Regions from separate parts of the Streptomyces sp. NPDC014006 genome, predicted to be linked through region 2. Evidence: riboswitches for the same ligand, from Rfam matches in the RefSeq annotation. Region 2 holds a riboswitch; each other region holds the start of a gene.
The links. A riboswitch is a leader RNA that binds a small molecule or an ion and turns the genes downstream of it on or off. The one in region 2 is predicted to bind thiamine pyrophosphate.
Positions count from the first base shown of each region.

Region 1: another riboswitch for thiamine pyrophosphate. It lies ahead of thiO (glycine oxidase ThiO); the one in region 2 lies ahead of thiC (phosphomethylpyrimidine synthase ThiC).
Region 3: another riboswitch for thiamine pyrophosphate. It lies ahead of ACF1GV_RS33635 (thiamine ABC transporter substrate binding subunit); the one in region 2 lies ahead of thiC (phosphomethylpyrimidine synthase ThiC).

Region 1 is NZ_JBICAJ010000001.1:1,028,949-1,032,622, forward strand. It holds gene ACF1GV_RS04735 (thiazole synthase) at 10-804, opposite strand; gene thiS (sulfur carrier protein ThiS) at 808-1,008, opposite strand; gene thiO (glycine oxidase ThiO) at 1,005-2,189, opposite strand; TPP riboswitch at 2,187-2,300, opposite strand; gene ACF1GV_RS04750 (hypothetical protein) at 2,353-2,724, shown strand; gene ACF1GV_RS04755 (NAD(P)/FAD-dependent oxidoreductase) at 2,757-3,674, shown strand, end outside.
Region 2 is NZ_JBICAJ010000003.1:492,587-496,260, reverse strand. It holds gene thiC (phosphomethylpyrimidine synthase ThiC) at 1-1,611, opposite strand, end outside; TPP riboswitch at 1,604-1,781, opposite strand; gene ACF1GV_RS14490 (YibE/F family protein) at 1,853-3,391, shown strand; gene ACF1GV_RS14485 (SsgA family sporulation/cell division regulator) at 3,500-3,674, opposite strand, start outside.
Region 3 is NZ_JBICAJ010000012.1:202,370-206,043, reverse strand. It holds gene ACF1GV_RS33640 (ABC transporter permease) at 1-410, opposite strand, end outside; gene ACF1GV_RS33635 (thiamine ABC transporter substrate binding subunit) at 455-1,543, opposite strand; TPP riboswitch at 1,618-1,726, opposite strand; gene rlmN (23S rRNA (adenine(2503)-C(2))-methyltransferase RlmN) at 1,751-2,857, opposite strand; gene ACF1GV_RS33625 (SRPBCC family protein) at 2,954-3,403, opposite strand; gene ACF1GV_RS33620 (phosphatidate cytidylyltransferase) at 3,563-3,674, opposite strand, start outside.

The sequences.
Region 1 (3,674 bases), on a different contig from region 2:
CCGCGGGCTTCAGAAAGCCGGCCGCTCCGGGTCCAGCCGGGCGACGCCCTCCGTGGGCGAGGACGCCTCGGCGAAGTGCCGCTTGGGAATCCGCCCCGCCCGGTACGCCAGCCGTCCCGCCTCCACCGCGTGGCGCATGGCCTCCGCCATCACCACCGGCTCCTGCGCCCGGGTCACCGCCGAGGCGAGCATCACACCCGCGCACCCCAGCTCCATCGCCAGCGCCACGTCCGACGCCGTGCCCGCCCCCGCGTCCAGGATCACCGGCACGCGCGCGTCCTCGACGATCAGCTGGAAGTTGTGCGGGTTGCGGATGCCGAGACCGGAACCGATGGGCGAGCCCAGCGGCATGATCGCCGCACAGCCGACGTCCTGAAGCTTCCGCGCGAGCACCGGGTCGTCGTTGGTGTACGGCAGCACCGTGAACCCGTCGTCGACCAGCGTCTCCGCCGCGTCCAGCAGCTCGATCGGGTCCGGCAGCAGCGTGCGCTCGTCGGCGATCACCTCCAGCTTGACCAGGTCCGTGCCCAGCGCCTCCCGCGCCAGCCGGGCCGTGAGCACCGCCTCCCCGGCGGTGAAGCAGCCGGCGGTGTTCGGCAGGACCCGGATGCCCAGACGGTCCAGCACCGACAGCACCGAGCCGTGCACCTCGGGGTTGACCCGCCGCATCGCGACGGTCGTCAGCTCGGTGCCGGAGGCGACCAGCGCCCGCTCGAGCACCTCCAGGCTGGGCGCACCGCCGGTGCCCATGATCAGACGGGAGGTGAGCGGCGTACCGCCGAGGACGAGGGGGTCGTCAGCCATGTTTCAGCCTCCCTGGACGGCGGTCAGGACCTCGACGCGGTCGCCGTCGGCGAGGGCCGTGGTGGACCACTGGGTGCGCGGGACGACGGTCTCGTTGAGGGCGGCGGCCACCCCGGAGGGGGCCGCGGTCAGGGACTGCACGACGGCGTCGAGAGCCGTGCCGGGCTCGACACGGCGGGGCTCGCCGTTGACCGAGATGTTCATGCGGGCTGCTCCGTGAGGGTGCGTGAAGGCTGCTGCGCGGCGGGGGAGAAGCGCTTCGGGGTGAAGGGGCGGGCCTCCTCCGGCAGCTCGCCGGTGACCAGGGCGTGGGCCAGCACGTCCCCGGTGACCGGGGTGAGCAGGACGCCGTTGCGGTGGTGGCCGGTGGCCAGCAGCAGCCCGTCCAGCGCGGTCGGGCCGAGCAGCGGCGCGTTGTCGGGGGAGCCGGGGCGCAGTCCGGCCCGGGTCTCCGTCAGCGGCAGCTCGGTGATGCCGGGCACCAGCTCGTGCGCGTCGCGCAGCAGTTCGTAGACGCCGCCCGCGGTGACGGTCGTGTCCCAGCCCATCTCCTCGCTGGTCGCGCCGACGACCAGCTCACCGTTCTCGCGGGGCACCAGATACAGCGCGCCGCCGCGCACCACGGCGCGCACGGTCCGGCTCAAAAACGGCGTCCGGTGGTTCGGCATGGTCAGCCTGAGGACCTGCCCCTTCACCGGCCGCACCGGCGGCAGCACGGCCTCCGGCACGCCCGCGAGGCGCCCGCTCAGACTGCCGGCGGCGAGCACGACCTGTCCCGCGCCCAACTCCTCGCCCTCGCTCGTGACGACGCCCTCCGCGCGCTCCCGCGCGACCGCGAGCCGCTCGGCCCGGGTCCGGTGGAACACCACCCCGGCCCGCTCGCAGGCGGTGACCAGCGCGGCCGCGAGCCGTCGTGGGTCCACCTGGTGGTCGCCGTCGACCCGCAGCCCACCGCGCACGCCCGGCGCGAGCATCGGCTCCAGGCGCCGGCAGTCCCGGCCCGACAGCCACTGCGACTCCAGGCCCGACTGCCGCTGCAGGGCGTGCAGTTCCTTGAGGTGGGCGCGGTCGTCGGCGTCCAGGGCGACGGCGAGCGTGCCGCTGCGGCGGTAGCCGAGGTCGTGGCCGGTGGCCTCGGAGAGTTCGGCCGCGAAGTCCGGATAGCGGCGCGCCGAGGCCAGGTTGAGGCCGAGCAGGGTCTGCTCGCCGTAGTGCAGTTCCGTGACGGCGGCCAGCATCCCGGCCGCCACCTGCGCGGCTCCGCCGCCGGGCTCGGGGTCCACGACCGCGGTGGCGAACCCCCTCTGCGCGGCCCGCCAGGCCGTGACCAGCCCGATGATCCCGCCCCCGATGACGAGGACGTCTGACGTACGCGTAGGCGACATGGGCGTCCAGCCCCTCCCTTCGCCGGCATGACCCGGATCAGGTTCGTACGGTCGGAGGCCGTCCCAGCCTCCCTCTCAGCCCGGTGCGTCCGGGCTCCCGCGAGTGCTTTACGGTGGCCACCCTAGCCCGTGCCGCTGTGTGTCTGTAAGGGAGCCTTCCGTCATGGCCCGGTCCCTCGACGGTCTCGTCCTCGCCCCCGTCGCCGATCAGGCGCCCGGTCAGGTGGGCACGCGCACCCGCTTCACGTACCACGAGCGCGGCGGCGAGATCTGGGCCGAGTACACCGGCGGCGACGTGGTGCGCGGGCATCTCGTGGGCACCCGGCAGGGAGACCGGCTGGACTTCCGGTACGTGCAGCTCAAGCAGGACGGGACGACCTCCGGCGGGCACTGCGTGTCCACGGTCGCGGAGCTGCCGGACGGGCGGCTGCGGCTGGAGGAGACCTGGGAGTGGGAGTCCCAGGAGGGCAGCGGCACCAGCGTGGTGGAGGAGCTGCCCGCGCGTGTGGAGCAGGTCACGGCACAGGACCGCTGACTGACGATGTGTCAGGTGTCTATGGTGATCAGGTGAGCGAGCAGACGCAGCAACGGGACACCTCGGCGGCGGCGCAGGCGCGGCGCGTGGTCGTCGTGGGCGCGGGCATGGCCGGGGTGCAGACCGCGGTGGCCCTGCGTGAACAGGGCTTCACCGGCAGCGTCACGCTGATCGGCGCCGAACCCCACCAGCCCTACGACCGGCCGCCGCTGTCCAAGGCCGTCCTGCTCGGCACGGCCGAGGGCTCCGCCTTCGACGTGGACTTCGAGGCGCTGGGCATCGAGCTGCGCCTCGGCTGCGAGGTGCTGGGCGTACGCCCCGCCGACCACGAACTGGACACCGAGGCCGGCCCGGTCGGCTACGACGTCCTCGTGCTCGCCACCGGCGCGGAACCGATCACCCTGCCCGGTGCCGAGGGCGTGCCCGGGGTGCACCTGCTGCGCACCCTGGACGACGCCGAGCGGCTGCGCCCGGTGCTCGCCCGGCAGCACGACATCGTCGTCGTCGGCGCGGGCTGGATCGGCGCCGAGTTCGCCACGGCCGCGCGCGAGGCGGGCTGCGCGGTCACCGTCGTGGAGGCCGCCGGCCGCCCGCTCGCCGGGGCGCTGCCCGCCGAGGTCGCCGCGCCCATGACCGAGTGGTACGCCGACGCCGGTGTCGCGTTGCGCACGCACGCGCGCGTGGCGGGCGTCGAGCCGGGCGTGGTGGTCCTCGACGACGGCTCCCGGCTGCCCGCCGGCGCGGTCGTCGTCGGCATCGGCGCACGGCCCGCCACCGGCTGGCTGGCCGGCTCCGGCGTCGAGCTGGGACCGCGGGGCGAGGTGGTGGCCGACGCGCAGCTGCGCACGTCGCTGCCGGACGTGTACGCGGTCGGCGACTGCGCCTCCTTCCCCTCCGCCCGCTACGGCGAACGCCTGCTCGTCCACCACTGGGACAACGCCCTCCAGGGG
Region 2 (3,674 bases):
GGCCGGTTCGGCCGGCAGGGTCTCGTCGTGGAACTCCCGCGCCGTGTCCGGGTCCAGGGCGAGGTTGAACTGGTCCTCCCACCGGAACTCGAACCGGGCGTCGGACAGCGCGTCGTCCCACTCCTGCGCACCCGGGTGCCCCTTGGCGAGATCGGCCGCGTGAGCCGCGATCTTGTAGGTGATGACGCCGGTCTTGACGTCGTCCCGGTTGGGCAGGCCCAGGTGCTCCTTGGGCGTGACATAGCAGAGCATCGCCGTGCCCCACCAGGCGATCATCGCGGCGCCGATGCCGGAGGTGATGTGGTCGTACGCCGGCGCGACGTCCGTGGTCAGCGGGCCGAGCGTATAGAACGGAGCTTCATCGCAGATCTCCTGCTGAAGGTCGATGTTCTCCTTGATCTTGTGCATCGGGACGTGTCCCGGGCCCTCGATCATGGTCTGTACGTTGAAACGCTTGGCGATCGTGTTGAGTTCCCCGAGCGTGCGGAGCTCCGCGAACTGCGCCTCGTCGTTGGCGTCCGCGATGGAGCCGGGCCTGAGGCCGTCACCGAGGGAGTACGTCACGTCGTAGGCGGCGAGGATCTCGCACAGCTCCTCGAAGTGCTCGTACAGGAACGATTCCTTGTGGTGAGCGAGGCACCACGCGGCCATGATCGAGCCGCCGCGCGAGACGATGCCCGTCTTGCGGTTGGCGGTGAGCGGCACATACGCCAGGCGCACGCCCGCGTGGACCGTCATGTAGTCCACGCCCTGCTCGGCCTGCTCGATGACCGTGTCCTTGTAGATCTCCCAGGTCAGTTCCTCGGCCCTGCCGTCGACCTTCTCCAGTGCCTGGTAGAGCGGCACCGTGCCGATGGGGACGGGGGAGTTGCGCAGCACCCACTCACGGGTGGTGTGGATGTTGCGGCCCGTGGACAGGTCCATGACCGTGTCGGCGCCCCAACGGGTCGCCCACGTCATCTTCTCGACCTCCTCCTCGATGGAGGAAGTCACCGCGGAGTTGCCGATGTTGGCGTTGACCTTCACCAGGAACCGCTTGCCGATGATCATCGGCTCGATCTCCGGGTGGTTGACGTTGGCCGGCAGTACGGCGCGGCCCGCCGCGATCTCCTCGCGGACCACCTCGGGCGAGACGTTCTCCCGCAGGGCCACGAACTCCATCTCGGGCGTGATCTCGCCCCGGCGGGCGTACGCGAGCTGGGTGACCGCCTGGCCGTCACGGCCGCGACGGGGCTGGCGCGGACGTCCGGGGAAGACCGCGTCGAGGTTGCGCAGGCCTCCGCGCGGCGAGGTGTGCTTGACCCCGTCGTCCTCTGGACGGACGGGACGGCCCGCGTACTCCTCGGTGTCGCCGCGGGCGATGATCCAGTTCTCCCGGAGCGGTGACAGGCCCCTGCGCACGTCGGTGTCGACGAGCGGATCGGTATACGGGCCGGATGTGTCGTACAGCGTGACCGACTTCCCGTTGGTGAGGTGCACCTGACGGACCGGCACCCGCAGGTCGGGGCGCGAACCCTCGACGTATGCCTTGTGCCAGCCGATGGACTTTCCGGCCTCCTGAGCCGTTTCGCTCTGAACGGAGGCAGGCGTGCGTGCGTCCTTGTTGGTCATGAGACCTACTCCCTACGCCGGCATTACCCGGTAACAGGTTCGGCGGTCGACGCAGCGGTCACCGTCTGCCGACATTTCGTGTGGAACACCACATGTTCCACGTGAAACATCGCAAAGACGGAGGTCAGCGCCCTCTCAGCCCGGTGCTCCGAGCTCCCGCGTGTGCAAAGGTGCCTCCACGCTAGCGTCAATTCGGGCGCGGTGAACAGGGGGCCCCTGTCGTTCTTGCGATGATCGGTCGGTGACCACCACACACCAGCCCCCGTATCCGCCGTCCGAGCCGCCCCGCGGCCAGGGCCCGACAGGCCACGGCCAGGACGTCGAGGACGGGCATGAGCAGGGGCACGCATCAGGGTCCGGACACGGACACCGGCGCGCGTCCGGTGGCGGCCACGGGCACGGTGCCACCCATGCCGCGGGAGGCGGGCACGGTGCCCAGCACTCTGCGGGAGGCGGGCATGGGCACAGTCACAATCACGGGCCCGCTGCTCCTGTCTCCCGGCATCTGCGCAAGGTGATCGCGGCGATCCTCATCCCGTTCGCCGTGGCGGTGGTCGTCGGCCTTGGCGTGCTGTGGCCCGGGGGTGCCCCGTCCCACCAGCGCACCGGTGTCGGCTTCGACCGGCAGACCCAGCAGGCCACGGTCACCCAGGTGGTCGAGGTGAGCTGCAAGGCGGTCAACGCCTCCGGTGGCACGCCGACCGGCGACACATCCACCGCGGAGGGCTCCCCGGCCCAGCAACAGGCGTCGGGCGCCTGCAAGAAGGCCACCGTCCGGGTCGACTCGGGCAAGGACACGGGCCGGACGTTCACCGAGATCGTGCAGCCGGACCAGACGCGGCAGCTGCACCAGGGCGAGAAGGTCGTGGTCGCCTACGAGCCCTCGGCGCCGAGGGACCTGCAGTACTCGGTCACAGACGTCGACCGGCGCTTCCCGATGGCCCTGCTGGCCGGCATCTTCGCGCTCGCCGTCATCGTCGTCGGGCGGATGCGCGGGGTGATGGCGCTCGTCGCGCTGGCCATCAGCTTCATGGTGCTGAACTTCTTCATCCTGCCGGCGGTCCTGCAGGGCGAGAACCCGTTGGTCGTCGCCGTCGTGGGCTCCAGTGCGATCATGCTCATCGCCCTGTATCTGTGCCACGGGCTGTCGGCCCGGACGTCCGTGGCGGTGCTCGGCACCCTGATCTCCCTGCTGCTGATCGGCGTCCTCGGTTCGCTGTTCATCGGCTGGGCCGCGCTGACCGGCAACACGGACGACAACACCGGCCTGATCCACGGCCTGTACCCGTCCATCGACATGAGCGGTCTGCTGCTCGCCGGCGTCATCATCGGATCGCTGGGCGTGCTCGACGACGTGACGGTCACCCAGACCTCCGCCGTCTGGGAGCTGCACGAGGCCAACCCGTCGATGGGCTGGCGCGGGCTGTACCGGGCGGGCATCCGGATCGGCCGCGACCACATCGCATCAGTCGTCAACACCCTGGTCCTGGCCTACGCCGGTGCAGCGTTGCCGTTGCTGCTGCTCTTCTCCATCGCACAGAGCAGCGTGGGCACCGTCGCCAACAGTGAGCTGGTCGCGGAGGAGATCGTGCGCACGCTGGTGGGATCGATCGGCCTGGTCGCCTCGGTACCGGTCACCACGGCGCTCGCGGCCCTGGTGGTGGCCGCCGACCGTCCGGGTCCGGCACCGGCCGGCCATGACCTCGGCGGTGGCACCGGCACCGGCTCGATCCCGGTGCCCGCGGGGCGCGGCGGCCGGGGGCGGCGCCGCAAGCACTGAGGCACCGGCCGGCACCTTCGCCGTACCGGCCAAACGACTGCAGAAGCGTTCCTGCATATTTCCGCCCAGCACTGGTGAACCGTTACGCCACCTTGGTGACGTGACGTCTCAGCCCGCGCTCTGCTCCTCCGCGAGGATGCGGTCGAGCGCCTGCTCCAGATGAGCGTCGAAGTCGGCGAGCGCACCCTCCTGGCCGAGCGGCACCAGCTTGTCGGTGCGATCCAGGAACGCCACGATCGGTGGCGCCGACGAACGGAACAGTGCCTGGTCGCAACCGACCTGG
Region 3 (3,674 bases), on a different contig from region 2:
TAGTTGAAGAAGACGTGGGCGAGCAGGATCGCCCACACGGTGGTGTCCAGCCGTACGCCCCACAGCTGGTCGAGCAGGCCCCCGCGGCCGACCAGCGCGAGGAAGGCGGTGCCGACGACGACGGTCGGCAGCACGAACGGCACCGTCACCACCGCCCGCAGCAGCCGCTTGCCGGGAAAGTCGAAGCGGGCGAAGACATAGGCGCCGGGCAGCCCGAGCAGCAGGGTGAGCCCGGCGGAGACCAGCGCCTGCCAGGTGGTGAACCACAGCACGTGCCGGATGTCGGACTGCCCGAGGACGTCGGTGAGCCGCCCGAACTGCCAGGCGCCGTCGACCTTGAGCCCGCGGGCGACGATCGCGGCCACGGGGTAGGCGAAGAACACGGCGAAGAACGCGACGGGCAGGGCCATCAGGCCGAGCCGCGCCGCGTTCCCCGCGCGGTCCGGGCGCCGGGCTACTTCAGTACGAGTGAGGTCCACTGCTTGACCCACTGGTCGCGGTGGTCGGCGATCTTGGCCGGCGCCAGGGTCTCGGGGTCCTTGGCCGCGGGGCCGTACCGGGTGAACTCGGCGGGCACCTTGGCGCCGTCGAGCACCGGGTAGACGAACATGTTCAGCGGCATGTCCTGCTGGAACTCCTTGGAGACCAGGAAGTCGATCAGCGCCTTGCCGCCCTTGGTGTTCTTCGCGTTGCTGAGCAGCCCGGCGAACTCGATCTGCCGGAAGCAGGTGCCGGCCGCGACGCCGGTCGGCGCGGTCTTCGGCTGCGGCTTGGCGAAGACGACCTCGGCGGGCGGGGAGGAGGCGTACGAGACGACCAGCGGCCGGTCGCCGTGCGCCTTCTTGCCGCCGGACGAGCCGGAGAACTCCTGGTCGTAGGCCTGCTCCCAGCCGTCGACCACCTTCACGCCGTTGGCCTTGAGCTTCTTCCAGTAGTCCTGCCAGCCGGCGTCGCCGTACTTGGCGGCGGTGCCGAGCAGGAAGCCGAGGCCGGGCGAGGAAGTGGACGCGTTTTCCGTGACGAGGAGGTTCTTGTACTCCGGCTTGACCAGGTCGTCGAAGGAAGCCGGCGGGGTCAGCTTGTGGTCGGCGAAGTACTTCTTGTCGTAGTTGACGCAGATGTCGCCGAAGTCGATCGGGGTGACCCGGTGCTTGCCCTGGTCCAGCTGGTACCGGGCGCCGATGGCGCCGAGCCCCTTGGCCTGGTACGGCTGGAAGAGGCCGTTGTCCAGGGCGCGGGAGAGCAGGGTGTTGTCGACGCCGAAGAAGACGTCGCCCTGCGGGTTGTCCTTGGTGAGGATGGCCTTGTTGACGGCCTGCCCGGCGTCGCCGCCGGGGAGGACCTTGACCTTGTACCCGGACTGCTTCTCGAAGTCCGCGAGGACGTTCTTGGACACGGCCCACGAGTCGTGGCTGACGAGCGTGACGGTCTTGGACTCGGCGGCGGTCTTCTCGCTCCCGCCGGACGACCCGCACGCGGACAGCGTGACGAGGCCGAGGCCGACCACCACGACCGTGGCCTTCTTGGTGATGCTCACTGACATTCCTCCTGGAGTGACCAGGAAGAGACGCGGCCCTGCCCGGGACGTCTCGCGACGGCCCGGGCAGGGCGCAACAGCTCGAGTGATGACCGATCTCCCTACCCAGAATGACCTGGGCGAGGTTCGGAGGGTCTGCGGCCCTGTCCGCCGCACTCTCAGCGCTGTGGCGCTCCCCTGTCGGAATATGTAGATGTACTGACGCCAGTCAGATTACCGCTCGGTGGCGGCGAGCTGACCACACGCCCCGTCGATCTCCTGCCCACGGGTGTCCCGGATCGTCACCGGTACACCATGGGCGGCGATGGCCTCGACGAACGCCTTCTCGTCCTCGGGCCGGGAGGCGGTCCACTTGGACCCCGGCGTCGGGTTCAGCGGAATGAGATTGACGTGCACGGGCTTGCCCTTGAGCAGCCGCCCCAGCCGGTCCCCGCGCCACGCCTGATCGTTGATGTCCCGGATCAGCGCGTACTCGATGGACAGCCGCCGCCCGCTCTTCTCGACGTATTCGAACCCGGCGTCGAGCACCTCGCGCACCTTCCACCGCGTGTTCACGGGGACGAGGGTGTCGCGCAGCTCGTCGTCCGGGGCGTGCAGCGAGATCGCCAGCCGGCACTTGAAGCCCTCGTCGGCGAACCGGTGGATGGCGGGCACGAGGCCGACCGTCGACACGGTGATGCCGCGCTGCGACAGCCCGAGGCCGTCGGGCGCGGGATCGGTGAGCGCGCGAATGGCCCCGACGACCCGCTTGTAGTTGGCGAGCGGCTCGCCCATGCCCATGAAGACGATGTTGGACAGCCGGGAGGCCCCACCGGGGATCTCCCCGTCCCGGAGCGCCCGCATGCCCTCGACGATCTGATGCACGATCTCGGCGGTGGACAGATTGCGATCCAGCCCGGCCTGCCCGGTCGCACAGAACGGGCAGTTCATGCCACACCCGGCCTGCGAGCTGATGCACATGGTGACCCGGTCCGGATACCGCATCAGCACGGACTCGACGAGCGTCCCGTCGAACAGCCGCCACAGCGTCTTGCGCGTGGTCCCCTCGTCGGTCGACAGATGCCGCACGACGGTCATCAGCTCGGGGAACAGCGCCTCCCGCAGCCTGTCACGCGCCCCGGCGGGGATGTCGGTCCACTGCTCCGGCTCGTGCGCGTACCGCGCGAAGTAGTGCTGCGACAGTTGCTTGGCGCGAAACGGCTTCTCCCCGATCTCGGCCACGACCGCCTTGCGCTCGGCAGGCGAAAGATCGGCAAGATGCCGCGGCGGCGTCTTGGCTCCGCGCGGCGCGACAAAAGTAAGTTCTCCGGGCTTGGGCATGGTGGTACCAGTGTCGCAGATCGACTCGGGTGGCCCGCCCGGCCGGTTCGGCCACCCGTTACGTCGGTCAGGGGCGCGGCAGCGGTTCGGCAAGCCCTACGCCGTCGTGTGCTCCAGGTGCTGCTTGAGCAGCTGCTCGTTGCGCGGGAACTCCTTGCGGACCTGGGGGCGTACGACGAGGGGGATGAGGACCTTGCCGAGGCCGTGGCCCTCGAAGTCGAGGTCCACGGTCAGCCGGGTGCGCCGGCCCTCGTCGACGGGGGTGACCTCGCCGCGGAAGGTGCCGCGCACCGGCCCGTCGATCCCGTGGACGCTCCACGAGCGGCCCGGCTTGTACTCGGTGCACTGCATCGTCATGGGAACGTCGCGGCGGCCGATGTGCCGGGTGACCCGGACCCGGGAACCGAGTCCGAACGGGCCGTCGTCGAGCTGTTCGGCGGACACCGCGCTGGCCTGCCACTCCGGCAGGTGGGCGGGGTCGGTGACGAACGTCCACACTTCGTCGGGGCGGCAGTCGAGAACGATCTCATCGTGGAAACCGGACATGGTGGCCCCCTTTCCAGGGTGAGCCGGTTCGGGGCTTACACCCGAAATCGTCCCACCGCATCCGTCGCCCAGCCATCCAGAAGACAGAAGGCCGGGCCGTACGACGACGAGCCCCGCCCTCCGCTCAGGAGGACGGGGCTCCACAGCCGTGCGCGCCGGTCAGCCGGCGCCGACGAACAGCACCAGCAGCAGCCACACCACCGGAGCCGTCGGCAGCAGCGAGTCGAGGCGGTCCATGATGCCGCCGTGTCCGGGGAGCAGCGTGCCCATG